4 regions of the Virgibacillus sp. Bac332 genome follow, and region 2 is predicted to be linked to each of the others. Evidence: riboswitches for the same ligand, from Rfam matches in the RefSeq annotation. Region 2 holds a riboswitch; each other region holds the start of a gene.

Region 1 (8,247 bases), 1.9 Mb from region 2:
TGCAATGGTAGCTGGAGTAGAGCTAGTCTATTTCATTGCTTTTGCTATTTCAATTATTGCCGTTATCTTGGCTTTTCTAGTATACCGTGCCGTTCCAAGAGATCAGGATAAACAAGAATTAGAACAGCCTGAAGAGAATTAAATCATTAGCGAGGCTGGGACAAAACACAACTTCTTTACTCAAAATACGAATAATCTGGTTATCAATAGGAGTATCATCGCCGCACCGTGAAAACATACGCGCTTTCCGCAGGCATGGCCTCAGCTAACTTGGTAAAGAAAAACACATTACCACGTGGATCTTCAGACTCGTGCTGTTCCCGCCGGACTCTCGCTTATTTTAGGTACTAAATGAATGATCCTAATCAAAAAAACGAACAATAATTAATTTCAACTAATTATTGTTCGTTTTTTATTGTTTCTTTATTTTTTTATCAGTCTTTTTTTAATGTAGGAGGTTGAAAAATTACTTTGACAGATAGAGTAATTTATCGTATGATTACTCTATCAGATAGAATAGTTGTAAAATAAGGAAGTGTGATAATGATAAGAAGTGATATTATTCGTGGTCACTTGGAATCGATAATTTTACGTTTAGTCTGTGAAGAGGATCGCTATGGCTATGAAATATCGAAAGAGATCAGTTCCAGAACAGATAACAGATTTCAAATAAAGGAAGCTACTTTATATGCAGTTTTTCAGCGACTGGAAAAAAAGGATCTAATTGAGTCCTATTTTGGGAGTGTTTCCCGAGGTGGAAAACGAAAGTATTACCGCATAACGACTCTTGGAAAAGCTTATTTAAAAGAAACTGTTCAAGAATGGAAGGAAACAAAGGAAATTATTGATTTATTTATGGAGGGATTAAATTGAAAGAAATTATTGGATATGTTGAGGAATTATTTAAAAACATTCCTGAAAGTGAACAAAAAAACGCAGTTATGCAAGAAATAACCCAAAACCTTGAAGAAAAGGTCTGGGATTTGATGGAACAAGGAAAGGCAGAGGAGGATGCGATAAATAAAGCTATTGTTGATTTTGGGGATATTGAAGATTTAAAGCAAGAATTAAGCGCAAAACAACCTGTGAAGAGGAATTTGCCTAAGCTTAATTTATGGTATTCCATATGGAGTAGTCTTCTGATTATTTCCTTGTTCGTATTTATTAACTTTTACTACACACCAGATATCATTTGGTTTGTATATCCAACATTTGTAGTACTTTGGTGGCCGCTAACAATGTACTTTTCTTGGAAGCGTAAAAAGTGAGGAGGAACACAATGTGAAAAAAATTGATTTGGCTTTTTTAGTTACAGGCTCAGTAATGACAATTATTTTTCTATTTATTGTAAATATGTTAACAAGTGTAGAACATATTTGGTTTATGTACCCAGCCGTTGTAATGTTAGTTTTCCCGTTAGGGTTGTATTGCTATAAGCAGAAGAAACAGACGTTATTTGCTATTATTACTAGTACATTACTATTAATTCTTCTCATCATTGAGAACATAAGAAGTACTCCTACGTATCCATGGGTTTCGTATACAGTTATTCCGTTGGTTTACTGGCCGATTCTTGTGTTCTTAGGGGCTAAAGCCAAGACATTACGAGTTGCAGTTGTTGGTAGTGGCGTTGCTATTCTTTATTATTTTTTACTAAACGTAATAGTCTCTCCGCATACTCCTTGGGTTATATTTCCCGCCTTTGCTGTATTATGGTGGCCGCTATCTGTGTATCATGTGAGAAGAAGTACGTATTTTACTTTTTCACTCCATGCGTCATTACTTCTTTGTTTATTTTTTATAATGGTAAATATTATTTACTCACCAGGTACCATTTGGGCCATTTATCCGATTTTCGCCATTCTTTGGTGGCCATTAAGCCTGTATTTTTTTGTATATAAACGGAATACGGAATCATGAATCAAGCGTGTAAACAGCCGCTGAATGGTGCTTCAATACAGCAACAAATAGTTTAGAACTAGAAAAGCAGGATGGATTCGAATGTTACCAAAACATTTCGAATGATAGTTCTGCTTTTTTTTACTGAAATTCTTTGTTCCAGTTCTTTTTGTTTGGATATAGCGATTGGTAACCTGTATTTAGAATTTAAATATGCTGTTAATTAATTTTTCTATTGACTCTAACGTTACGTTATACTTTATAGTAAGTTTACAGGGAGGTTAACAGCTATGAAAGTAAAGGAAGTAGCTGATTTGGTTGGGATTAGTGTGCGCACACTACATCATTATGATGAAATTGGGCTATTGACTCCCGAACAAACAACCGAATCAGGATATCGCATTTATTCAGAGAATGATCTAGAACGTTTGCAGCAGATTTTATTTTTTAAGGAACTTGATTTTTCTTTGAAGAAAATTAAAGAAATTATTGACAGCCCTTCTTTTAATCAAGCTGAGGCCTTAGAGATGCATCGCAAAATGCTGCTTGATAAAAGGAGGCGAATCAATACAATGATTGGAACGATTGATAAAACATTAAAGTATAAAAAAGGAGAGATTGTAATGAGTAATCAAGAAAAATTTGCCGGATTTGACTTTAGTCATAATCCTTATGAACAGGAAGCGCGAGAGCGTTGGGGGGATAAAGCAGTTAATAAATCGAATGCAAAACTTAATAGCTTCACAAAAGCTGAAAAAAAAGAGTTTGAGGAAACGTTCCATGCGATTTATCGTAAATTAGCCGAAGTTCGTCATGAAGATCCTGCCTCTGAAATTGCTCAAGAACGAATTGCTGAATGGTATCAATTCTTAAATCGTATAGGAACGTATTCACTAGAAGCTTTTAAAGGACTAGGCCAACTATATGTAGATGATGAACGTTTCACAAAAAATATCGATCAATATGGTAATGGTTTAGCTGTATTCATGCGAGATGCGATGACTGCCTATGCTGATAATCTTCAATAAATAGAAGGAGGCAGGAATGCTTCAGTCTCTTTTCGGTTAATCATGCTGAAGTTTTTACGAACAGTTTATTATCTATAGAGCTATGTGCTTATTCCCTTGCAGTCGTTATGGTAGTTCTAAAGGCTACTTTATGTAATAGGATTGCTACTATATTACCAAAATTCTGATTTTTATATACAATTAGAGAGTGACAGTGTATAGTAAAATGTAGATAGATTATTATAAAAGGAGTAGTGATAAAACAATGAAAAAGTTATTGCTGGGTAGTTCCATTCTTACCATGCTTCTTTTCTCGTCTATTTCAGCATCGGCAGCAGTGTCACCAGATTCCGGTGTGAATGGGTGTAAAGCGGGGAGTAAACACCATTGTAAGCGATATGAACTATAGATTTATGTTGATGAGCCTGTAGCTTGGAGCTACGGGTTCTTTTTATTCAAGTGGATAAATATGGGCGTGTTGAGCCGCGGCCAGCTTCAGCGACCAGAAACGATGCGACTTCACGAATCGCTCTAATCTAAGTCATTATTGGCTCGGAAGCTCACCATGATTCTTTCTCTCGCTCCAGTCGCTACGTTTCTAATCGGGCGCTTTGCTTTTATTCGTATAAAGAGTCGCAGGATTGACGAAAAAGCAAGCGTAAAAAAAGCTGTGCCGATTGTTTTTTATTGGGCACAGCTTTAATTGTTTTGTGTGCTATTTCTGCACTCTTTGAATATAGATTGTTACTACTATAATTGTAGAACAGCTTTATTAATATCTTCTGCAAGGGTTATAGCGGATATGATCGCAACCCCATCCGCTCCCGCTTGGATAACAGAAGCTGCATTGTCTGTAGTGATACCACCTATACCCACAATTGGCAGGGAGGGATAAGCTTGTTTGATATCTTTTATCCAATTCGGTCCAATCGCTGATTTAGCATCCTCTTTTGTTGTAGTAGAAAATATTGGCCCCACTCCTAAATAGTCAACAGAGGAAATGGGACTATTTACTAATTCTGTTTTATTTGATACAGAAAGGCCGACCCATTTATTTGGAAAACGCCTACGTAATTCCAGAGCAGATACATCATCCTGACCAACATGGATACCATCTGCATCTAATATTTCAGCAAGTTCTATGTCATCGTTAACGAAGAAAGGTATACGATAGTTTTGACAGATATTCCGAAGTTGTTTTCCTAAAATAAATTTTTTATAACCAGTTAATGACCCGTTTCCTTTTTCTCTAAATTGAAATGCTGTTATACCAGCTTTTACTGCTTGTTCCAAAATATGCTTTGGATCGTTATGGCAGTTCTGACTACCCATAATAAAGTATTTTCTTAGAGCATCCTTTAGCTGCAAAGATTAATTAACTCCTTTCAATTGATCTAAGTCTTTGGAAAGGGCGTCTATAAATGCTGGTAAGAAGCTTCCAGGACCAAGCACATATTCTTGAGAAGCCGCGTGTTCAGCAGCAAGTCCATAAAACTGTACTGCTGCCAATGCCTTAGCTTCTAGAGCATGATTAGTTGTTAAGCATGCAGTTAGAATAGCTCCTAATAAGCAGCCTGCACCAGTAATTTTTTCTAGCCATACATGACCAGTCGTGTTGTGAATTATTTTCCCTTCACTGTAAATTACATCCGTCTCACCAGTAACTACAGCAGTTGTATGATAGGCTTTGGCAACTTTAACGACAATTTCTTCTAGATTACCGTCCCCAATTGACTCAACACCTTTTGTTTTCCAAGGGATCTCCACAAGCTGTGCCATTTCGCCAGCATTACCTTTGATTGCGGTAAACTGTACTTCGTGTAGCAAATGCTTTACAGCTTCTTGGCGAAAGGTTGTAGCCGCTACGCCAACTGGGTCAAGTACGACAGGGATACCTTTTTTATTTGCGGCTATTCCTGCTAGTTTCATAGCTGATAGCTCGTTTAAAGTTGTTGTACCAATATTAATAAGTACACCATTCGCAGCGGTAGCCATTTCTTTAGCCTCTTGTTCTGCTTTTGCCATTATCGGTGCTCCACCAAAGGCTAACAGACCATTAGCTGTAAAATTCATGACTACTTCATTGGTTAAGTTATGGATCAATGGTTTTTGTTCTCTAACTGCTTGAATAATGGATTGTGTCATTGTTCCACCCTTTCTTTGCGTACCGCCCAATGATTTGTAGGTCCGTTACCGGCACCAAGTGAAAAGGAGTATTGAATAGCAGCTGTTACATACTGTTTCGCCTGCTTTACAGCTTCGTAAAGTGGTAGACCTTTACTTAGATGAGCAGTAATTGCCGCTGAATACGTACAACCTGTACCATGTGTATTCTTTGTTTGAAACCGCTCTGCTTCGAACGTGTAAAGCTTATTCCCATCATATAAATAGTCGACGGCTTTACCTTGCAGGTGGCCACCTTTAACAAGTGCTGCGCGTGCTCCAAAGCTTTTGACGATCTCGAAAGCCGCTTCTTGCAAATCACTTGTATTATCAATAGATTGTCCTGTAATATACTGTGCTTCAGGAATATTAGGAGTAACTACAGTCGCTAATGGTAATAGCTGCTGTTTGAGAAACGATCGAGCATCTTCCGATATTAATGGATCGCCACTAGTTGCAACCATGACAGGGTCCATGACATAGTTCACAACTGATTTGGACAAGTGCTCTGCAATAACCTGCATCATATCTTTGTTCGCAATCATACCTGTTTTTATGCTATGCACAGGCATATCTGATATAACTGAGTTTAGTTGCTCATTTATCATCGTAACAGGTAGATGGTGTACGTTTTGCACACCGGTTGTATTTTGTGCCACAACAGAGGTGATTACAGACATTCCATATACGGTTAGTTCTTGAAATGTTTTTAGGTCTGCCTGTATGCCAGCACCGCCACTCGGATCTGTTCCAGCAATAGTCAGCGCGCAAGGTATGCTAGCCATTAGCTGTTCACCTTTTCTGCGTTTGGCCATGATTCACATGTGTAGGCCATTTCCCAGAATTTAAGCTCCAGCTGGCAGCTTTTTCGAAAAGCTTCTCTAATGAGATCTTTTTCATCCTTGGCAGCATTTTCTGCAAGTATATCCAACCGTTTTCTCAATTCAAAGGTGGTATTATCTACATCACCACTTGCATAGAAACTAATCCAATCGTAAAAAGGGTGATCTTTATTAGGATTATACTGCTCCATTAATTCCCTACCAATTTCTAAGTATGTCCAAGGGCATGGAAGTAGAGCTCCTAGTATCTCACTAGACGTTCCCATTTGTGCATGATACATCATATGTTTAATGTAATGATCTGCAGTAGGTGGCAAAGGGTGTCCTTGTAAGGACGCATAGTCCACACCGATATGATTGCAGAAGTTATGATGTGGGTGGATTTCATCGTTTAATATAAAATTTATTTGATCAAAGAAATAAGCAATATCATCACGTTTCTTTGATTTGGATAGCGCTATTCCATAAATTTGCATAAAGGCATTTAAGTATTCAAAGTCCGCTTTAATATAATGTGCGAGCGCATCTTTAGAAATCTCGCCAGTCCCTATCCCCTGAACAAAGGGATGATTAAAAATAAGCTGGAAAATATCATTGTTTTCTTCTCTTAATTGATCAGTGAAATTCATATTTAGCCTCCTTCTATTATGGGAAGCCACTAGAGGTGTAAAAGTAGATAAATAGAGGATAATAATATGTTCCCCACTACTTTCCTGCGCTGGTATTATCCAGATCAGGTTCAAAGGGACAAAGGAAAAGTCCTTATCTCAGCAACAAAGCGCCCCTAGTAGTTTCCTTGTACGCGTATCGTATCTTCTTGCTTTACTCGTAATAAAATGAACCAGCCAATAAATGCGCCAGTTATGCTACTTACCAAAAACGATGGCATGAAAATGAAAGCGCCAGCAGCACTGTCCATAAACAATTTAGCAAATGGAACCGCTATGAATGATCCGATAATACCAGTACCAATGCTTTCTCCGATCACAGCCCACAGCTTTCTACCAAACCACTGATAAAAAAGCCCAGCAAGGAAAGCACCAACCATTGCTCCCGGAAAAGCAAGTAATGTACCAATCCCCAGCATATTTCGTAAAATTCCAATCATAAAAGCTATGACTACGGCTGGACCAGGTCCCAGTATTACTGCCGCCATTACATTTACTGCGTGCTGCACTGGATACGCTTTAGCAATTCCAGCAGGAAACCATAAGAATTGTGCTCCTAATGTTCCAATTGCTACGAAAATTGCCATCAATGTTAATACGTGCGTTCTTCTCACTTATTCCCTCCTTTCTATAAAAAGTGAGCATAGGACAACAATAGGAATTACCGACAATATGCGGTATAGCTTACGTCCTACACGCCTCTCCCCAGTAGCTATGGATGCTAAAGGTAGACAGCAAAGCATAATATACATCCACTCTGTTCTTATGAAAAAAACCAGATCCTCCATGGACCTGGCTTTGTGTAAGAAAATAGAAAGACGTTGCGTCTACTACTTCCCTCCGCTGGTATTAACCAGATCAGGTCCATAAGAGTTAGAAACGTCACGTGTTTCCTCTCAGCCCACATATTGGGCACCCCTAGTAGTTAAGTAACTTGTGAATTTAATTATGCTTTCAGCAACTAACAGAATCAAGCATAACAAATATATTGTTATTTGTCATGGGAAAAAAGGAATATAGCGTCTACCATTTAAAGCGCCTTTTTTTAATAGGCTTATTTGATAGGTTATCATCTATTATTTTATTTATGTTTATATGATAATGGTGGAATTAGTGATCCATAGAAATAAATGCCCTTACAGCTTAGTAAATGTAGCATATGGTAAATAGAAATTTATTATAGAAAGGATGAATCTAATTGGCACTTACTCCTTCTAAAATTAAACAAGTACTTCTAAATTTAATAAATGAACAAGTTCAAATTACTACTGCTTTTGGAATGGTAACGGGAACAGTTGATCAGGTTAAGAATGATTATACTGTCATTATCGAGGGATCTGGCGACCAAGTTTTGGTGAGACTGTATAAAATTGAGCTTATTAGTGAGCTATAAAGGAGGAATATAGATGTTCCAAATAAATCTTTTTGCCGAACTTTTAACGCGTATAGGCTCTGATGCTGAAATAGCTACTGATAATAATTTAATAGAAGGTACGCTTCTAAAGGTAACTTCACAATTGGTAATCGTTAACGATAATAGTGGTTATGGGCCTCAAGAAATATATATAGCATTTAATGCTATTAATTTTGTACGATTTTCTTAAGAATAATAAAGTTAGGTTTTGTTGGTTTAACAGTATTACTTTTGATTAAAAAGTATAACTTCTC
Region 2 (8,247 bases):
GCGCCACCCATAATGTAATATTCCTTTATGGTAGTCATTAATGATTTATATAAGATGAATAAGCTAGCTAAAGAAGTCAATCTTCCAATATTAACAATCACTAATTCATCTTTATACGTTTCAATTAAATCAATAATTTCACAGAAATTTTCGCTAATACCATTCTGCATATTTTTAGGGGGAATAATTGGTCCCAATCCATATTCCCCATGTATTTCCGGAACATATACTGGGGGTTCTCCAGTCATTGGAATATGTGCACCAGCAATTACTTTAATATCCTCTACCTCTTTTGTTGGAAAAAGACTGCGGATATATAAGATATTCGCAATTGCATTTTCTCTTGATACGTTTCCATAATCCGCCACAATGCCGATGACTTCTACATCATCGTTCAAATAAGCATAGATAAGCGCGATTGTATCATCAATACCTACATCACCAAATAACAACACTTTTTGAGACATAAAAACCCTCCATAAACATATGTCTTGTTAACATGATATTCCCATTCATACTCGTCCTATGTTCACTTGTCATTCTTAAGATGAAAGAACTGGGATGTATTAACATAAAGTTGTTCCTGTACATCAGGAAGAGGCATTTTTTTAATTGTCGCTATTTGTTTAATCGACTTATGGATCATTTTTGGATGGGTCAGTTGGTTGATAAACGGACCAGCAAACTGCCAAGGCCCATCCGTTTCCACCATCATATGAGTTATTGGGTATTTATTAACTAGCTGGTTAATTTCTCGTTCGTACATGACATCTGGTGTGATGGATATAAAATATCCATTCTGGCTCATTCGTTCCATTGTAGGTTTGTCACCCTTAAACCAATGAAACTGTGCATTGGTGATGGAATACTTTTCTAATAAATCACAGGCAATGGTAGCATCATCATAAACTGCATGAAGTACAATTGGCTTATTCCATTCTTTAGCTTTTCGTATAAATAATTCTAGTAATTCAATATATGGCTTTACCATTAAATTTGAATTTTCTTGTCGCTTGTAATAAGGTAGACCTACTTCACCTACCGCAATTGCTCTGTCTAGATTCGAGTCAATAAATTGTATTAAATCAGCTATATCATTATCGTTAGGTATTTCTTGTTCCGGATGAAATCCGAAAGCAGGTTTAACTGCGGAACATCTCTCCGCTAACCTTAAATTGGAAATTGACGATGCTAGGTTATTCGAAACAGAAATTAGTGAGCTAACATGATGCCGTTTCAAAGATTTAATAATTTCTGTTTGTTCCTCCTGTGTATACATATCTAAGTGAATGTGTGCATCAATAATGAAGCTATCCATTTGTAGCCCTCAATTCCTGATATATCCTTTTCTTATACTCTAGAAATGCTTCTGATAAAACTAACGCTTCCTCTCTTGGTCTTGAAAAAGGAATTGTGAATTCTTTTTTTATCGAAGCCGGACGAGCTGACAACACGATCACACGATCAGATAGAAATAATGCTTCTTCTATATTATGCGTTACGAAAAGGATTGATCGTTGATGCTCATTCCACATTGCTAATAACCACTTTTGCATGTCCAAACGGGTAAATTCATCCAATGCGGAAAATGGTTCATCTAAACAAATAACAGGCTGGGGACTTAAAATACTGCGTACAAAAGAAGCGCGCTGCTTCATTCCTCCAGATAATTCATGGGGATATGCATTTTCATATCCTTTTAAGCCAGCTCGTTCTAGCATTCGTTTTGCTTCTAATTCATCTTTTCTACCTGCAATTTCTGCCGCTAAGACAACATTTTGTAAAATCGAACGCCAAGGAAGTAAGGAATCTGATTGAGGCATATAGCTGATGAATCCCCGTTTGCCGATAATCTCTTTTCCATTTAATTTAATCGTACCGGAATTAGGTGAGGTAATCCCTCCAATCAGTCGAAATAACGTGCTCTTCCCACTTCCTGATGGTCCAACAATCGAAACAAACTCTCCGTTTCGCACCGTTAATGAAATACGATTAAGAATAGTAGTTTCCCCATATTTTTTTGTTAGATTTACAAGTTCTAAGTTACTCACTGATCTTCCCTTCTTCCGGTTTCCATTTAATTACTCTTTTTTCAATTAATGAAATACAACCAAAAAACAATAAACTTAACAGCACTATAAATAAGATAGCAACAAAGACACGATCTGTTCGGAAAGACGAAGATGCCAAAGTCATATATACTCCAATTCCTTCACTTGCACCAAGCCATTCAGATATCACCGCTCCCATTACGCTATATGTCGCCGATATCTTTAAACCACTAAACAAAGAAGGTAATCCATATGGCCACTCTAGCTTACGAAAGATTTGCCCTTTACTGGCACCTGTCATTTGCATATAGTGTTTCAGTTCTCCACTTGTTTGTCTAAATCCATCTAAAGCTGCTATAGTTATTGGAAAAAAACAAACAAGTGTAATAACAATTAATTTCGGCAATATTCCAAAACCAAACCAAATTACTAATAAGGGAGCTAAAATAATAATAGGTATATTCTGTGATATTATTAATAATGGATAAAAGGCTTCCCTAACTGTCGGAATGAGATGAAGACAAACAGCAACGAGCGTACCTACACTGCTGCCTATCATAAATCCGATAATCGATAGTTGGATAGTCGATTGTAGATGACTAGCATAATTTGGCCAGCCATTGACAGCTTCTTGCCATATTACACTTGGAGCAGGTAGTAGCCAAGCTGGGATCGAAAAAATACGACAAGCTATTTCCCAACTGATAAGGAAAAGGATGAGGACCAGAGCTGGTCGCCATCCCTTTTCTCGCAATCTTCTCATTAGCGATACTTCTCCGTTAATTGTTCCATGGAAGCTCCAGAAGGTTGATAAAGAACCTTCACCTGTGAAATAACATTTTCACAACCAATTTCAGTCATCCTTTTATTCATCTTCTCAATAATTCCAAATAGTTCTGCAAGATCACCTTGCATTGTAGTTTCTAGTGGACTTACCTGATACTTAACTCCGGAATGATCGATAATCTTAATCGCTTCATCCACATACGGAATAACATCTTCACCATTTTTCGTTTTCGGGATAATTTGAATACTAACTAGTGCATCTGCCATCATTTATTCCTCCTTTGTTTCTGGTAAAAACTCATTTGTAAATGCTTTTTCACTATCTAACGGTTTATCTAACAGCTCATTCTCATACATCCAATTGGCGTAATTCTCCCATACCTCTTGCTTTTGTTTCCCCCACTGGTCCGCATCATCTTGATACTTTGACGCTAACCAAGCTTGACTTGCTTTTACTAATTCTGCATCCAAATCAGGAACAGCGTTAATTAAGATATCAGCGGCTTCCTCTGGTTGCTCAATTGCTAGATTATAACCTTTAGATACTGCAGCTAAGAATTGCTTAACTGTTTCTGGATCATCTTTGATCATTTTTTCATTGGTAGCTAAAACCGGCGTGTAATAATCTAAATTTGACGAATAATCGGTTAAATACACCATATTAATTTCTTCATCACGGAGCTCTGCCTCTACACCAGTCCAACCATAATAAATCCACGCAAAATCAATATCTCTTTTCACCGCAGTAAAAAAGTCCGTATCGCCCATGTTGATAATATCAACTGATTCTACATTAGCATTTTCCTGCTGCATGAGTGAGGTTAGAACCGCTTTTTCTACCGGAGCTCCCCAGCCACCATATGTTTTATCTTCAAAATCTTTAGGTGTAGTAATCTGTTTATTCTTGGGTGAGGCAAAACCTGAGGTATTATGCTGTATAACAGCAGCAATGGAAACAATCGGTATATCTTGTACACGAGCTTCAGTAATCCCCTCCTGATAACTCACACCAAAATCTGCTTTACCAGATGCAATTAACTGATCTGCTCCCGCTTCACCAGGCATAATTATGTCCACATCAAGGCCTTGCTCTTCAAAATATCCCTTCTCTTTTGCAACATATAATCCTGTATGATTCGTATTTGGTGTCCAATCAAGTACAACAGAGATCTTTTTCTTTTCTGTTGAGTCATTGTTCTGCTGACTTTGTTCTTTCTCTTCTGTACCACATGCCGTTAATATAAGCAGTGTAATCCCTAAACTAAGCAGTAAAAGCTTCTTCAATGTTTTCCTCCTCTTGAATACCTTTCTCATTGTAAGGAACAGCGTATGTATCATCTTGTTTGACTGTAATTCCTTCGCTAAGAATAAAAGCGCAAACACCCGATTAGCAACGCAGCGACGATTCAACGGAGATAAAGGACTCACGGTGAGCTTGCGAGCCGATGATGATTTAGATTAGGGCGATTCATGATGAAGTAGCCTAGTTTCTGGGCGCTGGAGCTGGACGCAGCTCAACACGCAAATTTTATAATTTCTTAGACTATAAAAAATGCCCTAGATGGTTAATCACCATTAGGGCATATACAACTTAATATTTGATGTATCAAACATGTTCCCTACGCTGGTTTAAACCAGATCAGGTTCTAAGAGTCAGTACCTTACGGATACAATCTCAACCAGCAACACTGGTCCCCCTACAACTTTAGTATTCTATTATTAATTCCATAGTAACTATGACATAATTCGTCCATTTAATCAAGTTTAAGAAACTCAAAAAATATAGAAACTTCTATGAACATAGAAGCAACTTCTGCATAAAGTGACACTTTAATCAGTGGGGGTTTTATTTATCCCACATTGATTGTTAGCACCACAGACCTAAAATCCTTTGAACCGACCGGACATTTACCGGCAATCGATCCTCCACTTCCCCATAGTGGTTTTACTTTATTGCTTAAAGTGGATTATTACTGCCAGTTATATGTGTGGGATAAACCTATAAAAAACCTCTTAAAGTATAACCACCATACCTTAAGAGGTTTTCTTCCCTATTTATTTAGGTTATAGAACGCTGTCTTACCAGCATATTCACCCATGCCTGCTAGCTCATCTTCAATGCGAAGCAGTTGATTGTATTTAGCTACACGATCTGTTCGAGAAGGTGCACCTGTTTTGATCTGACCTGCATTAGTCGCTACAGCAATGTCAGCGATCGTTGCATCTTCTGTTTCTCCTGAACGGTGTGAGATAACCGCTGTATAGCCAGCGCGTTTTGCCATTTCGATTGCTTCGAACGTCTCTGTTAATGTACCGATTTGATTAACTTTTACTAAGATAGAGTTTCCAATACCTTGTTCAATACCTTTGGAAAGCTTATTAGTATTTGTTACAAATAAATCATCTCCGACAAGCTGTACTCGTCCACCAAGACGATCTGTTAATACTTTAAATCCATCCCAATCATTTTCATCTAGTCCATCTTCAATGGAGATAATTGGGTATTTGTTGATCATGTCTTCATACCAATCAACCATCTCTTCAGAAGTACGAACAACACCTTCACCTTTTAGATTATATTTACCATCTTCATATATTTCTGAAGCAGCAACATCCATTGCAAGCTTCACTTCTTCTCCTGGCTTGTAACCAGCAGCTTCAATTGCTTCCACAATTGTTTGTAAAGCTTCTTCATTAGAAGCAAGGTTTGGTGCAAATCCGCCTTCGTCACCAACAGCTGTGTTATACCCCTTTGATTTTAATACATTTTTCAATGAATGGAAAATTTCAGCACCCGTACGTAGTGCTTCTTGGAACGTTTCTGCTCCAACTGGCATAACCATAAACTCTTGAATATCTACGTTATTATCGGCATGCTCACCACCATTAAGAATATTCATCATTGGTGTTGGTAGGGTTTTTGCATTAAATCCACCGAGGTAGTTATATAACGGTACTTCAAGATAACTAGCAGCAGCATGTGCTACAGCCATGGATACACCAAGAATTGCGTTAGCACCAAGTTTGCCTTTATTTTCAGTTCCATCTAATTCGATCATTAACGCATCGATGATATTCTGACGAGTAACATCAATCCCAAGTAATTCAGGTGCAATTATTTCATTTACGTTTTGAACTGCTTTTAGAACACCTTTTCCAAGATAACGATCTTTATCACCATCACGTAATTCCACAGCCTCGTATTCACCGGTAGATGCACCGCTTGGCACAAGTGCAGAACCGAAGGCACCTGATTCTGTAAATACTTCCACTTCAACTGTCGGGTTACCGCGTGAGTCTAATACTTCACGTGCATATACATCAGTAATGTATGGCATAATTTTTCTCTCCTTTAATTTCCTTTTATTTAATTAATGATTCGCCAGTCATTTCTTCTGGTTTTTCAATACCTAGTAAATCCAATAAGGTTGGTGATAGATCAGCTAAAATCCCACCATCTCGTAATGTTATATTTTCTTCTGTCACAATTACCGGAACAGGATTTGTCGTATGAGCAGTCATTGGCTTACCTTCAAGCGTAACTACCTCATCAGAATTACCGTGATCAGCAGTAATAATGGCATTCCCGCCAAGCTCTTTAATTTTATCAACAATTTTCCCTAGACATTCATCAACTACTTCAATTGCTTTAATAGTCGGCTGTAATTTACCAGAATGTCCAACCATGTCCGGGTTAGCAAAGTTCAAGATAATTGCATTGTGTTCACCAGCATCAAGTTCTTTGAGCAACGCGTCCGTCACTCCATAAGCACTCATTTCTGGTTTTAAATCATATGTTGCAACCTTTGGCGAATCAATCAATACACGTTTTTCACCATCAAATTCTTTCTCACGACCACCACTCATAAAGAAAGTGACATGTGGATATTTTTCTGTCTCAGCAATACGTAATTGCTTCAAATTATGCTGAGATAATACTTCGCCAACTGTATTATCTAGGTTAACAGGTTCGTAAGCAACATAGCCATCGACTGTTTCACTAAAATTCGTTAACATTACAAAGTCCAAATTTTTTGGCACGTGCTCACCACGATCAAAATCACGAAAATCTTCATTTGCAAAGGTACGTGAAATCTGAATAGCGCGATCTGGACGGAAGTTATAAAAGATTATAGAATCTCCATCTTTAATTTTCCCAACTGCTTCACCGTTTTCATCTGTGATGACAGATGGTATAACAAACTCATCGTAAATTTCATTTGCATATGAATCGTCAACAACCTCTATTGGGTCTTGATATGCTGGTCCTTCTCCATATACCATTGCATCATACGCTTTTTTCACACGATCCCAACGTTTGTCACGATCCATGGAATAATAGCGGCCTGAAATGGTTGCAAATTGACCAACACCGTATTCCTTGATCTTATCCTGCGTTTGTTTAATATATTCTTTCGCTGTTTGCGGACCAACATCTCGTCCATCAAGAAATGCATGGATGTACACTTCTTTCAACTCATTATCTTTTGCTAGTTTTAATAAAGCAAATAAATGATTGATATGACTATGCACGCCTCCATCGGAAAGCAATCCAAAAACATGCAATGCTTTTTTGTTTTTCTTCGCATTTTCTATTGATTTTTTAAAGGCCTCTTTTTCAAAGAACTCGCCATTCTTAATGGACAAATTCACACGAGTTAAACTTTGATAAACGATGCGCCCAGCTCCAATATTTAAATGCCCGACCTCGGAGTTTCCCATTTGCCCTTCAGGTAGACCAACTGCCTCACCACATGCTGTTAATTGATTGTGAGCATAGGTATTCCAATAACGATCAAAGTTAGGAGTATTGGCTTGCTTTACAGCATTTCCTTTTTCCTCATCACGAAGAGCGAAGCCATCCAAGATGATTAATGCTGCTAATTTATCCTGTTTCATTTTTTACCTGCCTCCACTAATTGTAAGAAGGATTCTGGTTGAAGGCTAGCACCACCAACTAATGCACCGTCAATATCGGATTGTGCTAGTAACTCCTCTATATTAGCTGGTTTTACACTTCCACCATATTGAATAACTACATGGTCTGCTGTTTCCTTTGAAGTAAGTTTTGCAATAACTTGTCTAATATATGCACATACTTCATTTGCTTCAGCACTTGTAGCTGTTTTACCTGTACCAATTGCCCAAATCGGTTCATAAGCTATGATCGTTTCAGCCACTTGTTGGTCTGATAGACCTTCTAAAGCTTTAATCACTTGGTTTTCGACATGATCCATTGTTTCATTTGCCTCACGCTGTTCTAGGGTTTCACCAACACAAACAATTGGAACTAAATGATGATTAAATGCAGCATGAACTTTTTTATTCACCGTTTCGTCCGTTTCATTATAATATTCTCGTCGCTCCGAATGTCCAAGTACAACATGCGTTATACCTAAATCCTCTAGCA
Region 3 (8,247 bases), 1.4 Mb from region 2:
CCATTCGCAAATGCCAATCATGAAAATTCTCCACTATGTACGGATAGAGTTCTAATGTATAATAGTAGACTGGATTAGGAATGCCAATCATTTCTGAATATAGTAGTAAGAGAAACACATCATCTTCTTGCCTAAGTTCTCGGGCGATTTCTTGACGATGGGGCATGCTAATCATTTCCTCATACCATTGAATGCACCGCTTCCAATGTTTAAACATGTAATCACTCCTTCACCGAAAAAGGGGCTGTCAAAAAGTGAAACTTCAATCAGTGGAGGTTTTGTTTATCCCCCACGAATGGGATCAGTACCACAAGGGTATGACCTAAAGACCTTTGAAACCATCGGACATTTACTGGCAGTCAATCCCTCACTTACCTATGTTGTTTTTACTTGATTGCTTGAAGTGGGGGTCTTACTGCCAGTTATATGTGGGATAAAAACTAGCCCTTTTCCAACATGACTGAATTGTATTCCCTTCTAACTGCTAGGCTCTCCTGCAATCTCTCTTCAGAGGATTCACACACACGCTCACGCTTCCAACAGATGTCTCGTATATTCCAGTTACTTTAATCTAGGCGATTTTTTATAGAAGACACGCCCTTCATTAATTGTCATCATCCAATGGTTTCCCATCGTTTCCTCTCAATACAGAGAATGCAGTTATACTTATCCAAAGTGCAAATATAAAGATAATTGCACCAAAAATAAATAATAATATATCAGGAGATGAGCCTAACCACGACCATTCAAATAAAACCTGCTGGAACATCGCATAAAGTGTCATAAACATTAAGAACACCATTGGTATGAATACAACTGCATAGTTTCGCCCTAATCGTTTCAACCAAACTGCGATAAGCATCAAACTAATCCCTGCCAGTAACTGATTGGCTGTACCAAATAGTGGCCAAAGTTGATAACCTCCAGACCCAAATCCTTTCGGACCTTCTGGTAATAATACAAGCGCAGCACTCGATGCAACTGCCACAGTTGTTGCCACATGTGTCCGTGTTAACACTGGAAGATTATACTCACTACCTAATTCAGCAATGATGTAACGCATGAGTCGAACAGAAGTATCTAAAGTCGTAGCTGCGAAACTAACGACAATAATCGATACAATCGTAACTGCTACATCTGGAGGAATGGCAAGTCCCCCTGCCAGAACAGCGGCCCCTTCAACAAAGGTACCAAGTCCAGAAGCATTGGCATCAGAGAAGCTGCTATAGGTAGCCATAAATTCATCGGTACTAGCAAAAAAAGTAGCAACAGCAAGAATCGATACTAATGCTAATATTCCTTCACCTACTGCTCCTAAGTAGCCTACAAATCTCGCATCTGTTTCCCTATTCAATTGCTTTGACGATGTTCCTGATGTAACAAGTCCATGAAAACCTGAAATTGCCCCGCATGCTATCGTAATAAATAATAAGGGAAGCCAAGGTGTATCTGGGTTAGCATTCGTAGCTGGAGCAGTTATTTCTGGGTTAGTAAATAATAATCCTAAGTAAAGAATTCCTAGTCCCACTACAAGCTGATGTGAATTAATAAAATCTCGTGGCTGTAATAATTTCCAAACCGGAAGTGTTGAGGCAATATAGACATAAATCATCAAAATGACGATCCAAATTAAAAATGCCGAAGAAACCGCTCCTAAACCAAATAAACCAGCTCCAGCTTCACCACCCATATAATGAACGAGATCAAATTGAAGAAATTCTACCTTACTAGCAACAATTGCAGTTAAATACATAATTGCTAATGCTAACACGGATGGAATAAGCATTTTTCTGTTTCGTTTATATACAGCATAACCGATCCAGATAGCTAATGGGATTTGAATAAATACAGGAAGCACACTTGCTGGGTAAGATATAAATAAATTTGAAATTACCCATGCAAAGACCGCATTGACCATTAACACTAGAATTAAAATGATAAATAAAAACAGTATCTTCGCTCGTTGACCAATTAAACGATGTGCTAATGTACCTACAGATTGACCTTTATTTCGTACTGACAAGACCAATGTTCCAAAATCATGCACACCCGCAGCAAATACAGTTCCAAGTATTACCCACAGAAAAGCTGGCAGCCATCCCCAATAAACGGCAATTGCCGGACCCAATATTGGTGCAGCACCAGCAACCGAAGTAAAATGATGCCCCCATAGTACGAATTTATTTGTGGGAACAAAGTCCACTCCATCACTGTAACGATGTGCTGGTGTCACATAGGTTGGATCAAGTTTAAAAATTTTTTTCGCTACAAAACGAGAATAGTAGCGATAACCTAATGCAAAAACGATCATACCTATTAATGCAACTAAAATACCTGACACTTCTTTATCCCTCCTTTATCAAGTAAAGACCCGTCCAATTTTAGCACGTAATTTTTTTAAGACGTATCTGTATGAGAATATGTGAATACGCTTTATTTTAGTACTGTCTTTCTGCTTTTACATGATTCATTCAACCCTTATGTATGGTTTAAAAGGTAATCCCTTATTTATACAGGAAGGATATTTAATAAGGGACCACCTTTTTATTTGAGTCCATTCATACAATTTATAAAACGTGAAACTTCCATCCGTGGGGAGGTTGTTTATCCCCTACTGATTGTTAGTACCACAAGAGTATGACCTAAAGGCCTTTGAACCAATCGGACATTTACTGGCAGTTGATCTCCCTCTTACCTATATTGGGTTCACTTTATTGCTTGAAGTGGGGGCTTACTGCCAGTTATATGCGGGATAAAGTGAAACTTCCATCCGTGGAGGAGGTTGTTTATCCCCCACGGATGGTTAGGTGAACCAATCGGACATTTACTGGCAGTTGACCCCCCACTTATCCATTTTGGGTTTACTTTATTGCTTGAAGTGGGGGCTTACTGCCAGTTATATGCGGGATAAAGTGAAACTTCCATCCGTGGAGGAGGTTGTTTATCCCCCACGGATGGTTAGGTGAACCAATCGGACATTTACTGGCAGTTGACCCCCCACTTATCCATTTTGGGTTCACTTTATTGCTTGAAGTGGGGGCTTACTGCCAGTTATATGCGGGATAAAATAACTACAGCTACAATTGTTGTAATGACTAATCCTACGATAACAGGTATAAAGTTTTTACGTACTAATTCCATTACCGATACACCACAAAAACCAGCAATAGCGATTAAAGAAGACCATGCAACGAGCGTACCACCACCAGTCCATATCGAACCCATTTGCCCTATTGCTGCAAGGGTGGTTGCATCAATGGAACCGTTTTGTAATGATGCCGCTAGAGAACCAGTAAGTGGAAGCCCTGAAAAACCAGAGCCATCAAGCCCTGTAATAATACCAATAAGCAAAACGCTGAATCCAGCTAACAATGCACTTTGTGGAAGATATTCTTGAATCGATTGAACGAGATCAAATAGGAATGCAGGTGAACGCTTCTCCATACCTAAAATAGCTCCTGCAAAGTCTGAACTACCTAAAAAGAAAAATCCAGCAATTGGAATAACCGGACCCATTGCCTTAAAAGCAAAAACAAATCCATCTGTTATATGTGTTGTTATATAATCGAGCGCATGCTGCCTACGAAATGCAATGGTCGATAATAATAGCAAGATAACTGCAACACCACCAATAAATGCTGCTCCATCTCCTCCTTCTAATCCGCTCATTCTTCCTGTATTAAGCTTTTCATAAACCATGTAACTAACGACACCAGTTAATGCCAGAGGGACAAGAATAGCAAATAATTTACTCCATACACGTAGTTCATTCGTATGTTGACTTTGTGTATACTCCTTTGTTGTTTGAATGTTTTCAAGTTCTATGTTGTTTCGCACATCCTCCTTCGATCGAATTGTTTTTCGATACATTATATAAGCAAGCATAATAGCAATACCACCTGTTATAAGTGACAAAATAAGTGCTTGATCGGCAACCACAGCTGTTTCTACTCCTGCTGAGGTAGCAGATAAATTGGGGGCAACTTGCACAATATAATCAGAGGAAAGTGCCATTCCTTGACCAGCTATTGCTATTGCTACTGCAGCCGTAATTGCTGGTAGACCTGCTCGGATTGCAGCGGGTACCAAAAGCGCACATATTAGGGGTACTGCTGGTGTTGGCCAAAAGAATAGAGATATCAAATAGGTAGCAATAACTAAAACAAAATAAGATATATGACCATTTACCATTATTTTTTGTATTGGCTGAATCATTCGTTTATCTGCACCTAAATCACGTAATGAATTTAATAACGCGAGCATAAAGGTGATGATTAAAAAAATACTAAATAGTTCTTGTGCTGCTACAAGATTTGCATGAAATATTGCGGTAAATCCAGCAATTAGACTACCTTTATAAACCCACGCAATAATAAATGTACCAAATAACGTTGGTAATACGATTCCCTTCCGCATGACCATTGTGCCTATAATTAGTAAGGTAAACAAACCATATAAAATATGGGATATTGAAAGCTCCACGCCAACCTCTTCCTCTCCAATGGATGTGCTATAGCCTATGCAATTCGTACATGTTTAGTTCTTCTAGCGTTGGGTATGATAATAATGAAAGATTGATAAGGAGGTAATTTTAATGAAACCATTTATAAAAGAATATACAAATGATCAGCAATTAAAGGAAGCTATTCAAATACTAAAGGATAAAGGTATTCATAAAGAAGATGTGTATGTTTTATCCCATGATGATGATCGAACAAACCGAATAGCTGATGGTGCGGATGCGAATACCATAGGAATAAGGGAAATGGATATTGGACATGCCGTTGGTAATCTTTTTAGTACACAAGGTGATGAACTAAGAACGAAATTAACCGAAATAGGATTCTCTCAAGCAGAAGCTGAAAACTATGAGGAAGATATGGATGAAGGAAAAGTACTCTTGATTGTAACTAACCATGAGGAAGTTAATAGGTATTTACAATAAAAGCATAAATCTCTACTATACAGTAGTTTTTCATAATTAAACGTTTTAATCTGTCAGTAAGAAAAAGATAACTTGCTTATGATAGGCAAGTTATCAATGCTGTTTCACCAATTCTAATTGGGTGAAGCAGCTTTTCTCATAGTCTAGGAAGAAAATATAAAATTTACCCATTTGGATAAATAGGGGCGTGTTGAGCCGCGTCCAGCTCCAGCGCCCAGAAACGATGTGACTTCACAATCGCCCGCCCTACGAGCTGACTAGCTCCAGTCGCTACGTTTCTAATGCGCTTTTGTTATGAAATAAAGATAATAAAGAGCTTGGGAAAAAACAAAATATTTCTTACTCTGAATAATCATTTTATCAGTCTCGATAATAATTGCCGCAATTGATTAAGCTTGATTTCACCTCTCACTATAACTCTAAACTACTAAATAGAAAATAGTGGGCAAAATCCTCGAGTCAATAACTACCCACTAATCTTCGTATATTTATTATGAGGAAAACTCCTAGATTAAGCGGACATACGTAATAGTGTACGTGGTTGTTTTTGAAATAAAAAGAACACAAGAACCGTACTTAATATAAAGCCAGGTAACATGTACGATCCGTTATATAGCAACGAGTATAACCATACAGGCTGACCTTCTGGCGCAAATTCACCAAAGAATACAATCCCTCCAGTGAAATGGGCTAAAAAGCGTAAAGCTGATCCTAAAAACACGCCTACAGCAATATAATATAGGCTTGTTTTCGTTTTTCCTTCTTTAACTACTGCTTGGACAGGTTTTGCAAAAATTCCTGCAAAACCTAATACGGTAAACGCAACAATATAATCTAAGAACCCTTGTAGGGGTACGAAGACTGTTGGCCCAAATAATAATTGTAATCCTCCCAACAGCAATCCAGCTAATAAACCGCCCTTGACCCCCCAGCGAAATGCGACAATAAAAATCGGTATCATCGCAAAGGATATGGAGCCACCTTGAGCCCAAACCTTAAATGATAAAAATGGTATAAAATCCAATAAAAATGCAAAAGCTGCAAAAATGGCTACTTCTACTAAAAATAATGTGCGCCTCATATCTTTCTCCTCCCCTTTTTTATGCAGTTAAGTAACTTATCCATACAAAAAAAGCAATGCCAAGGGGAAGACTTCCTGATGGGGAATCTGCTCACATTACTTTTCTGTCCATCAAAAAAGCCACCATCCCTACGCTAGTACTAACTAACAGGTTCAAAGGGTAAGAACAGTTATGTTCACTCTCAGCCAATTGGCTCCCCCTGTAGGCTTCTAACTTATATTTGCTTCTTTTGTCTTACTGTTTAGTGAAACTTCAATCAGTGGGGGTTTTTGTTTATACCTCTGATTGAGAGATAAACTAATCAGACATTTACCGGCAGTCGATTCCCCCACTTACCAATAATGGTTTCACTTTATTCCTTGAAGTGGGGTTCTTACTATCAGTTACATGTGGAATAAATAAGAAACTACTTTTCACTGCCTATTTACTACAAGTATTGTACATGACATATCGTAAAAACACAACAGCGTTACAACGAAAGATATTCGTCAACATCATTGACACATAATTGAATAGCAGCTTCCCAGAATTCAGGCTTAGTTAAATCTGTATCCAAATGTTTTTTAGCAAGATCCTCTACGTTCATGCGACCAGTATCCCTTAAAAGCGAAATATATGCATCTTCAAAACTATCTTCGTTTTCTTGTGCTTTTGCATAGATACCTAGACTGAAAAGATAACCAAATGTATAAGGGAAATTGTAAAATGGCACCCTTGTTATGTGAAAATGTAATTTAGATGCCCAAAAATTAGGATCATACTCCGATAATGCATCACAATATGCCTCTTTCTGTGCTTCTATCATCAAATCGTTTAATCTTTTCACTGGCACTAATCCTTGTTTCCTTTCTTCATAAAAACGCCTTTCAAAGATAAAACGGGAATGTATATTCATAAAAAAAGCAATGCTCCGCTGAATCTTATCCTCTAATAAACTTTTCTTTTCCGCAATCGAACGTGCGCTTTTTACCGACGCATCTGCAACAACCATTTCAGCAAATGTTGACGCTGTTTCAGCAACATTCATTGCATACCGTTGATTAAGTCCATTTACATCATTCATTACATGTTGATGATAAGCATGCCCTAACTCATGAGCTAACGTTGCAATATTAGATGAAGTACCTGAATAAGTCATAAAAATGCGTGTTTGCTTACTATCAGGGAAACTTGTACAAAATCCTCCCGGACGCTTATTTGGACGATCCTCAGCCTCAATCCACCTATTTTCAAAGGCCATTTTCGCAAAATCAGCCATTTGGGGACTAAACTGAGTAAAATGTTCGACAATAAAGTCAGCTCCTTCTTCAAACGACGAAGTCTTAACCACTTTGTTTACTGGTGCTCCAACATCATAAATACTTAGTTTGTTAAGTCCAAGTAGTTTGGCCTTGTTCATAAGATACTCTACAAAGGGATGCTTATATTTTTTTATTGCAGTCCACATCGCATCTAATGTTTCTTTTCTCATACGGTTCAAAGCCAATGGTTCTTGCAAAACTTCATTCCAATTTCTATGCTTATATGTTTGTAAACGAAAGCCAGCTAGGTGGTTTAATGTTTGACCAAATAAACTAGCGTTATTCTTCCAAGCTTTATCTAGCTGTTGAAACACTTGCTTACGATATGAACGGTTTGGGTGTGTTAGTTTATTTGTAGCCTGCCCAATAGAATAGCTTTTCGTTTCCCCATCCTCTACCATATCTACACTCATATTTCCTATAATCACATCGTACATTTGTCCCCAAGCGTGATATCCATCAATTGCCAGATCATTGATAAGAACCTCTTGATCTCGCACCAATTGTTCGTTTGCATGATTTCTAAATTCTTCTAACACATATGCTACATCAACTAAATCCTCACTTTTTACAAGTTGGTCCCATACTATGTCAGGAATGTCGACTAGTTTTTGTTCAAATGTCGTTTGAATCGTATCCATTTCGGCTTTTATTTCATGGCGTCTACTGACTAATAAATTTGCTTTCTCGTCTTTAAGATTCTGTGCACTTAAACAGCTTATAAAAGCAAATGCTTCTCGTACTTTCTTCATCGTTGCTTCCAATTGTTTAATAAGTAACACTAATGTTTCTTTATCTCCGTCTCGTTTCTTAGGAGAAAAGTAAGATACCGTGTTAAAAAGGTTTTTCATTTCTTCCTGTGTGGATTGTAAATATGTATGAAATGCTTTTGAGTCACTACCTCCGGGAAAAATCACGT
Region 4 (8,247 bases), 1.7 Mb from region 2:
TGTGCATCGTGTATAGATTGACCGAATATGGTAACATCACCTGTCATTTTACCGTCTAATTCGCGCGGGTATATACCATTTAAACAGTGTGTTAACGTACTTTTTCCGCTACCACTTGGTCCAAGTAGTAGCATGGTTTCCCCTCTGTCTAACTGAAAGCTCAGATTAGAGATGATTGGTTTATCATTATCTTCATGAAACCAGAGTGAAAGATTAGATACGTTGATCATGATGCGGAACGTTCCTTTCTGATTTGTTTACCAAGCGCAAAACTAGATAGTACGCCTGTTTTCGCGAGTGAATCACTAATTGCTTTTCCAAGCAAACCTGAAATGATTGCCCCACTAATCATTCTTATACATAACATACCTAATATGTATGGAGTACTTAAGGCAGCATAGCCTGATCTAAAATATCCCCAAACAAAACTAAATATAGCTGCTCCAACACCGGCTAACATTAGCACCCAAAGTGAATAGCGTTTCCATTTTGTTAGCGCAAAGGCAGCTTCTGCGCCAAGACCCTGTATAATACCCGTAATAATAATGATTGGTCCCATAGCATTACCGAGGAGCATTTCTACCGTTGCAGCAATTGTTTCTGACAAAAATGCAGCTCCGGGTTTACGAATGATATAAGCCGCAATAATGGATACAATAAACCAAATACCAAATATAAAGTCATATCCTATGGGTCCCATGAACGACACGAGAATTTTTCCAATAGGTAAAAATGCTAAATAAACGATACCGAAGACTACGGAAAGAACAGACATAACAATTATTTCCTTTAGCTTCCAATTATTCAAAGTATCTCCCCCTTTTTAGATGGGCTATTTGCAGATATGGTGGTTGTCATAACTAGATGTGATGAATAACTACTTTCTAAATTTGTAAAAACACGTTCAAGTCCATCGAATATAAGTTTTCCATCCCCGTCTAGCCTTGTAGCATAGTGGATAGAGCTAACCTTAACCCCATGGAGCTTCATTTCCTCAATTTGGTTATAAATGATGTTCATATAATTTCCTCCACCCAACGGATAAAGGGAAAATTTGCCGGCAACTTCTTGCTGAAGGTTATTTGTATTTAAATTTAATCGATGGTCGTCCGTTGATAGATATACATCCCCATCGGAGTCTCCCGGACAGCCGATGGAGTAGGTGGCACTAAACACGACATGGTGTCCTGTGCTAGCCGCATGCAAAAAAAGTGCCTTGGTTACATCAAAAACATGTGTGATCTTGCCACGTACACAGGTTTCTACATCTGTTGTTTTAATCCAAACCTTAGATGTATCTACGTTTTTCAGTGAAGTTGTAATTACATCTACAAATTGATCTGTCATTGGATAGATGGCAAAAGAGCAACCAGCAATCCGACTATTAATACAGTTCAATGCTTGTTCGTTCATATCATTTTCCTCCTAATAAATAGTCATGTCAGTGAAGTTATACATAAATAAAAAAGACTGCATTCTTTGGGAATGCAGTCTTCAAAAATATATGTAGGCTATGCCTATAAAACGATATATGAACGACTGCACTTCCCCACGCTAGTATTATCTAGATCGGGTTATAAGGGTCAGAGTAGTCTCTTCTCAGCCATGTACATAGCTCCCCTAGTGCAATTTAAAATAGATATGCAGTTTTTATGTATTTATATATACTACTAATAGAATAGTTCAATTAGTGCTTTTTGTAAATACGATAAGTGATATACTGTGAAATAAAGCAACTTATAGAACTGCTAGACTTTTTGACTTGATACCTCACATTGCAATGAAGTACATGAGCAATGTAATCAAAAGAGTAATAAGCTAAAATGTTGGGTGTATAAGAGAATAGTGAGCAGTTATCATTCTCTAGAATTATACTTATTCTGTATCCGATGTACCTCGTCCATTAACTCGTTGCCAATAATCGTAGTCATCTGATCGTATACAGCTTTCCATGCATTCTTCCATTGCTCTCTTTCTCTTGTTGTAAGAAAGTGAATAGTAACAACATCTTTTTTTCTTAATTCACGTGTATAATGATCATTCATCTCAATCGCGTGACGTTTCCCCCAATCCGTTGCTTCACTTAAGGCAGCTTGAATGGCTGATTGATTATATTCAGATAATGATTCCCAAAAAGGCTTATTAATAAAAACACCGTATCCGAGATAACCGTGATTGCTCATAGTTACAAACGGTTGATGCTCATAGAATTTTTTAGAGTAAATATTAGAAATCGTATTTTCCTGTCCATCAATAAAATGTACTTCCAAGTTTTGATAAGTTTTATTAAATGGTAAGCTACTTGTGCTAGCATGTACTTGATTAAATTGTTCCTTAATAACAGGACTAGGCATAATACGGAAATGGAGTCGGTTTACATCATCTGGTAGTTTGATAACGTGTACTTGATTCGTAAGCTGTTTATAACCGTTATACCAAAAAGTCAAGCCCTTCACGTTTGTATTATGAAGGTTTGCAAGCAATGTTTTCCCTATTTTACCCTCATATGCTTCCGTTACTGCCTCGTGTGTAGGGAATGCATAGGGGAGATCAAGGATACCCCATTTGGGAAATAGCTCACTTACCTTAGCTGTTGCCGGGGCAATCATTTCAACATTCCCATTTTGGATGGCTTCCCACTCATTGGTGTCATTATATAGAGACCCATTTGCATAAATGTGGACTTTGATTCTTCCATTTGTTTTTGCTTCTACAAGTTGAGCAAACTTCCGGGCTGTTTGTCCCTTTGGTGTGTCAGTCGCAACAACATGACTAAACCGAATGATGATTTGTTCACGTAATCCCTCTTGTTCATCATCATAATCATCTGTTCCACGAATTGTCTCGAAGTCAATTCCAATTACGACAGCGGAAACAAGTCCTGTTATAATAAATGTTAGAATTATAAAAAAGTTTCGCAAATAATTACCTCCATGAACTAAATAGAGAAAGTTCAGTGTGTGGTCATTCATCCCGCATATAACCGCAGTAAGCTCCCGCTTCAAGTAATAAAGAGAAACCAATATGGGCGATGGATCGACTGCCGGTAAATGTCCGATTGGTTCGGGCCTCCATGGAAGTAGGTCACAAAGGCGTTGCCACAGGAAGTGGCGAATGAAGCCTTTGTACGTATTTGTTTTAGTAAAAACGGACGGAAGTTTTACTTTATCCCGCATATAACTGGCAGTAAGATACCCACTTCAAGCAATAAAGAGAAACCAAAATGGGAAGTGTGGAACAACTGCCAGTAAATGTCCGATTGGTTCACCTAACCATCCGTGGGGATAAACAAAACCCCCCCACGGATGGAAGTTTCACTTTATTTTATCATAATATTCTATCAATCATTAAACTTAAGGAGAAGTGGGGAATGGTAAGTCTTCGTAAAATGCCAATTAGACTAAAGATTATGATTCTATCTTTTGGGATTGTTCTATTTACGCTCTTAATTGGTGGCATTATGCTTATCGGCAATCTTTTTCAAGGAAAAGAAGAAGGGCTTGGTGAGCGTGGACTTATGACAGGGAGGATCGTGGCGAACTTACCAGAAATAAAGGATTCAATTGTAAAAGCACGAGGCTGGAAAACAATCAATCCAATTGTTGAGCGAATACGTACGATTAATCAAGTTGATTACATTGTTGTTTTAAATATGAACCGTATCAGATTCTCCCATCCAATCGAAAAACAGCTCGGAACGGTATCGTCAGGGAAGGATGAAGGGGCTGCTTTTGCTGAGCATAGTTATGTTTCAAAAGCGAAGGGGGAACAAGGAACTGCTATCCGTTCTTTTGTTCCAATTGTTAATGATAGCTTTGAACAAATAGGAGTAGTGCTTGTCGGAAATATGCTCCCATCATTTTGGAACATACTTTTATCTATACGAGTAGAAATAATGATCATTGCTTTACTGACAATAGCCTTTGGAATCATTGGTTCTTATTTATTGGCAAGACATGTTAAAGAACAGACGTTTTGGATGGAGCCATATGAGATAGCGAGGGTGCTAAAAGAGAGAACAACAGTTTTTCAAGCAATGCATGAAGGCGTTATTGCTGTAGATCGTGATGAGCGGTTAGTTGTTTTTAATGAAAAGGCAAAAGAGATTTTACATATTGAAATGGATGTTAATGATGCTCTCATGAGTACGGTCTTGAAAGACAAAGTAATGGTACAGCAATTAAGAGGGCAGACGGCAGCTTATAATGAAACATTGAGAGTTCATGAGAAGCTAATTATGTTAAATCGGATTCCAATAGAAATAGAAAACGAACGGATAGGCTGTGTGGTGGTTTTTCAAGATCGGACAGAAGTTACAAAGATGGCAGAGGAGTTAACAGGTGTAAAAGCTTTTGTCGATGCATTACGTGTTCAAAATCATGAACATATGAATAAGCTTCATACAATTGCAGGATTAATTCAGTTAGAAGAAAATGAGCGAGCGTTGGAATATGTTTTCCAAACGACACAGAAGCAGGCGTCCTTAACAAGGTTCATGATGCAACGAATTAAAAGTTATAGTATTGCAGGTTTGCTTATTAGCAAGATACGTAGAGGTGAAGAGCTAGGAATTGATGTTAGAGTGGATGGTCAAACGTCAATAAAAGCATTTCCAACTGTGTTTAACAATCATGATATGGTGCTCATACTAGGGAATTTAATTGAAAACGCAATTGACGCATGTGCTATATCAGAGATAAAGCAAAAAAGGATTAATATCACAATTTATCAAAATGAAACGGATTGTATGATAAAAATCATTGATAATGGAATTGGTATCGTTGATACGGATCGAATTTTTGAAAAGGGCTATACGACCAAAGGGAAATCCGGATCAGGAATTGGCCTATATTTAATACAGCAAATGATATCCAAGGCAGAAGGGACTATATCAGTTGATTCAGTATTACATCAGGGGACACAAATTATTATAACGATTCCAATGATGTTGAGAAAGGAAGGGTTCCGTGATAAGAGATTCAGAAGTGAAAGTATTGCTGATTGAGGACGACCCTATGGTACAAGAAGTCAATAAAAGAATGGTAGAAAGGGTAGAGGGCTTTCACGTTATTGCAATAGCCGAAAACGGGAAGCAAGGCTTGGAATTATGTCAATACAACAATCCCGATCTCGTTCTGCTGGATATCTATATGCCTGAACAAGATGGTATCGCAGCACTTAAAGCGTTAAGGGAGTTAGAGTTGGATTTGGAGGTGATTATCATTTCCGCAGCTAATGAAATGAATATGGTTCGTAATATGCTACATCACGGAGCTCTCGATTATCGTCGCCAATTTAATGCAAGTGAAAAGGTAGATCAGCAAACGATTGATGTCTTAATGATGCAGAATGAACAGAATAGTAGACAAGGACATTTGCTGCCTAAAGGCTTAAATAAACAAACATTGAATCAAGTAATTGAATTTTTAGGCTCCCAGAATGAGCCTGCTTCAGCAGATAAAGCAGCTGAAAGTATAGGTATTGCACGGGTTACCGCAAGGAGATATTTGGATTACTTAGAGAAGATGGATCGCGTAGAGATTATCCTCCAGTATGGTGTGGTTGGTAGACCAGTTAATCGATACAAGCTTATTTAATGGCTATCTAAAAGACCAATATGAACAAAATGTACAATATGTTCATATTATTCTTAAAATAAAATGAAATCGTTATCATATAGAAAAGGATTTTAAAGGAGGGTACTTGTTTTGAAAAAATACCTTGTGTTGATATGTATGTTTTCAATTATTATCGCTTTATCAGCTTGTGGAGAGGAAGAAGCAGCCGAACATTCGGAGGAAGTTAGTGGTGATGGTCAACCAATTGTTTTTGGGACTGGCGGTACTTCGGGAACGTACTACCCCATTGGCGGAGCATTAAAGCCTATTTTTGAAGAAAGTGATTATATTAATAATGTCACTGTCGAGTCTACTGGTGCTTCCGTAGCGAATATTCAGAATATGCAGGATGGGTTAAATCAGATGAGTATTATTATGAGTGATGTAGGTTACGATGCGCTTCAAGGAAAGGGACAGTTTGAAGGTAATCAAGTGGATGTGCAAGCAATGGCTGGTATGTATCAAAATGTTGTTCAAGTTGTCGCAACAGCGGACAGTGGAATCGAAGCAATCGAAGATTTGGAAGGAAAACGTGTTGGTGTTGGTAAAGTTGGTTCAGGAGTCGAGCAAAGCGCTAAAAAGGTATTAGAGGTACTTGGATTATCATACGATGATCTTTCCAAAGTAACGCATACTGGTTATGCGGATAGTGTACAGGAAATGAAAAACGGAAATTTAGATGCAGCATTCTTCACCTCTGGAGTACCGAATAGTAATATAACTGATTTAATGCAGCAAAACGAAGTAGTATTTGTAGAAATTAACGGTGAAATTGCAAAAAAACTAATGGAGGCGTATCCATTCTATAAAGAATTTACGATTCCAGCTAGAGATGAGGCGATGTATAACCTAGATCGAAAGGTAAATACGGTTGGTATTCAAAACATAATTACTGTTTCTCCAGAGCTTAGCGAAGATCTCGTATATGATTTGACGAAACGATATTACGATTATTTAGGAAGCGAAGAGGTATCTATAAGTGCATTAAAACAACTCGATCGGGATGACTTGGCCGAAGGTTTGGTAGTCCCAATCCATTCAGGTGCTAAAAAGTTTTATGAAGAACAGGGGATTTTAAAATAAGATGCTTCAATAAAAGGATGTCGCGACTTAAATGGATAGTGATAACGATTATAATGGTTGGGCTAGGTGTGTTGCTCGTACCAGTAAATGCAATACTTGTATCACAAGGAACAACCATCACCTATGCTTTTCTTCAAAATGATGATGTTTTTTCTTTACAGTGGATTCATTCTGTTGAAAAGGAAGCCTGGGTGGAAAACTTCATAGTTGATGATCAAATTATTTCATTAGATTCCACCAAATTTAAAACATTTGGTGCTGGAGTTCCTACATGGTCAGAGCATTCAACCGAAGTTCAAGATGGTTGGGTATATATGCAGATAGATAGAGTGATTGGTGCCGAGCTAGTGCTAAGGTCTTCGCTAATGAATGATTACCAGTTGATCTATCAAAAGAAAAGATACCCTTTGGAAGCAAGTAATATGGCTTATATAATAGAGGCTAAACAAGCGCCTCTCTTCTTCATTCTATGGACAACAGTAAAAGAAATGGTGGGATGATATATGAATGAAAAAGCAAATTTGGAGGGGTTTGAACGGGAAAGCAATGTACGTACACAATACCCATTAGTTATAGGCATCCTAATTACCGTGTTAGCAGCTGGATTAGGTTTGTTTCATCTTTATACGTCATATGCTGGTTCACTTGTAGATATCAAACAACGTAGTCTTCATTTATACACATTAATGGTGTTAGGTTTTTTATTATATCCTATAATGAAAAAAAGAAAGCACAACGGTATCCCCGTCTATGATTATCTGTTTGCGGGGATATCCCTCCTACTTGGTATTTATATGCTTGCATCTGCTAACCGAATTATTGAATCTGGTGGTCAAATTAACGATATAGATGTTTATGTCGGTATTGCTGTCCTTATTATATTATTTGAGATTACAAGAAGGGTGACGGGGTGGGGACTAACGTTACTCGCATTTGGATTTCTTGCTTATGGGTTTTACGTAAAGTTATCCATATATCCTGAGCTAACAGGTCCCATTATATTAAGTGTTTCGGAAGGAATTCTATCTCATTTAATCTACATCACAGAGGGAATCCTAGGGACAGCAATCGGAGTATCTGCTAGTTATATTATATTATTTATTCTGTTTGGTGCATTTTTAAGTAAATCGGGAATGGGGCAGATGTTTAATGATCTGGCAATGGCGGTAGCTGGTCATACGAAGGGTGGACCAGCTAAGGTGGCTGTTCTGGCAAGCGGCTTTTTAGGTTCAATTAATGGTTCCGCTATCGCAAATGTAGTGACAACGGGTGCTTTTACGATTCCGTTAATGAAAAAAGTAGGATATCAGAAGAATTTTGCAGGGGCTGTCGAGTCTTCTGCTAGTGTTGGTGGGCAAATATTACCTCCAATAATGGGAGCAGCAGCCTTTATCATGGCTGAGAATCTAGGTATACCATATACAACAGTGATCTTAGCTGGAATTATTCCTGCATTATTATTTTATATTGGTATTTTACTCCAGATCCATATTAGGGCTTCTAAGCTTGGTTTACGTGGATTAAATAAGAATGAGTTGCCAACTGT

The links. A riboswitch is a leader RNA that binds a small molecule or an ion and turns the genes downstream of it on or off. The one in region 2 is predicted to bind thiamine pyrophosphate.
Region 1: linked by a shared signal. The riboswitch ahead of tenA (thiaminase II) and the one ahead of D9782_RS20915 (ABC transporter substrate-binding protein) in region 2 are both predicted to bind thiamine pyrophosphate.
Region 3: linked by a shared signal. The riboswitch ahead of thiT (energy-coupled thiamine transporter ThiT) and the one ahead of D9782_RS20915 (ABC transporter substrate-binding protein) in region 2 are both predicted to bind thiamine pyrophosphate.
Region 4: linked by a shared signal. The riboswitch ahead of D9782_RS06755 (YkoF family thiamine/hydroxymethylpyrimidine-binding protein) and the one ahead of D9782_RS20915 (ABC transporter substrate-binding protein) in region 2 are both predicted to bind thiamine pyrophosphate.

The regions. Positions count from the first base shown of each region.
Region 1 is NZ_CP033046.1:1,579,928-1,588,174, forward strand. It holds gene D9782_RS07550 (MDR family MFS transporter) at 1-142, shown strand, start outside; gene D9782_RS07555 (PadR family transcriptional regulator) at 544-873, shown strand; gene D9782_RS07560 (permease prefix domain 1-containing protein) at 870-1,268, shown strand; gene D9782_RS07565 (hypothetical protein) at 1,282-1,920, shown strand; gene D9782_RS07570 (MerR family transcriptional regulator) at 2,190-2,927, shown strand; gene D9782_RS22785 (hypothetical protein) at 3,172-3,315, shown strand; gene thiE (thiamine phosphate synthase) at 3,657-4,274, opposite strand; gene thiM (hydroxyethylthiazole kinase) at 4,278-5,051, opposite strand; gene thiD (bifunctional hydroxymethylpyrimidine kinase/phosphomethylpyrimidine kinase) at 5,048-5,854, opposite strand; gene tenA (thiaminase II) at 5,854-6,540, opposite strand; TPP riboswitch at 6,605-6,707, opposite strand; gene thiW (energy coupling factor transporter S component ThiW) at 6,696-7,193, opposite strand; TPP riboswitch at 7,398-7,509, opposite strand; gene D9782_RS07600 (DUF2642 domain-containing protein) at 7,778-7,972, shown strand; gene D9782_RS07605 (hypothetical protein) at 7,986-8,183, shown strand.
Region 2 is NZ_CP033046.1:4,258,547-4,266,793, forward strand. It holds gene D9782_RS20890 (nucleoside hydrolase) at 1-467, opposite strand, end outside; gene D9782_RS20895 (TatD family hydrolase) at 530-1,318, opposite strand; gene D9782_RS20900 (ABC transporter ATP-binding protein) at 1,311-2,051, opposite strand; gene D9782_RS20905 (ABC transporter permease) at 2,044-2,814, opposite strand; gene D9782_RS20910 (thiamine-binding protein) at 2,814-3,104, opposite strand; gene D9782_RS20915 (ABC transporter substrate-binding protein) at 3,108-4,121, opposite strand; TPP riboswitch at 4,437-4,546, opposite strand; gene eno (phosphopyruvate hydratase) at 4,889-6,175, opposite strand; gene gpmI (2,3-bisphosphoglycerate-independent phosphoglycerate mutase) at 6,201-7,736, opposite strand; gene tpiA (triose-phosphate isomerase) at 7,733-8,247, opposite strand, start outside.
Region 3 is NZ_CP033046.1:2,863,685-2,871,931, reverse strand. It holds gene D9782_RS13605 (cory-CC-star protein) at 1-217, opposite strand, end outside; gene D9782_RS13600 (carbon starvation CstA family protein) at 605-2,341, opposite strand; gene D9782_RS22960 (hypothetical protein) at 2,619-2,756, shown strand; gene D9782_RS13595 (hypothetical protein) at 3,052-4,482, opposite strand; gene D9782_RS13590 (YflT domain-containing protein) at 4,595-4,945, shown strand; gene thiT (energy-coupled thiamine transporter ThiT) at 5,457-6,026, opposite strand; TPP riboswitch at 6,135-6,237, opposite strand; gene D9782_RS13580 (M3 family oligoendopeptidase) at 6,497-8,247, opposite strand, start outside.
Region 4 is NZ_CP033046.1:1,410,000-1,418,246, forward strand. It holds gene D9782_RS06745 (ABC transporter ATP-binding protein) at 1-230, opposite strand, end outside; gene D9782_RS06750 (ECF transporter S component) at 227-808, opposite strand; gene D9782_RS06755 (YkoF family thiamine/hydroxymethylpyrimidine-binding protein) at 805-1,413, opposite strand; TPP riboswitch at 1,530-1,632, opposite strand; gene D9782_RS06760 (DctP family TRAP transporter solute-binding subunit) at 1,857-2,921, opposite strand; gene D9782_RS06765 (ATP-binding protein) at 3,371-5,005, shown strand; gene D9782_RS06770 (response regulator) at 4,968-5,597, shown strand; gene D9782_RS06775 (TAXI family TRAP transporter solute-binding subunit) at 5,709-6,701, shown strand; gene D9782_RS06780 (DUF1850 domain-containing protein) at 6,719-7,201, shown strand; gene D9782_RS06785 (TRAP transporter permease) at 7,205-8,247, shown strand, end outside.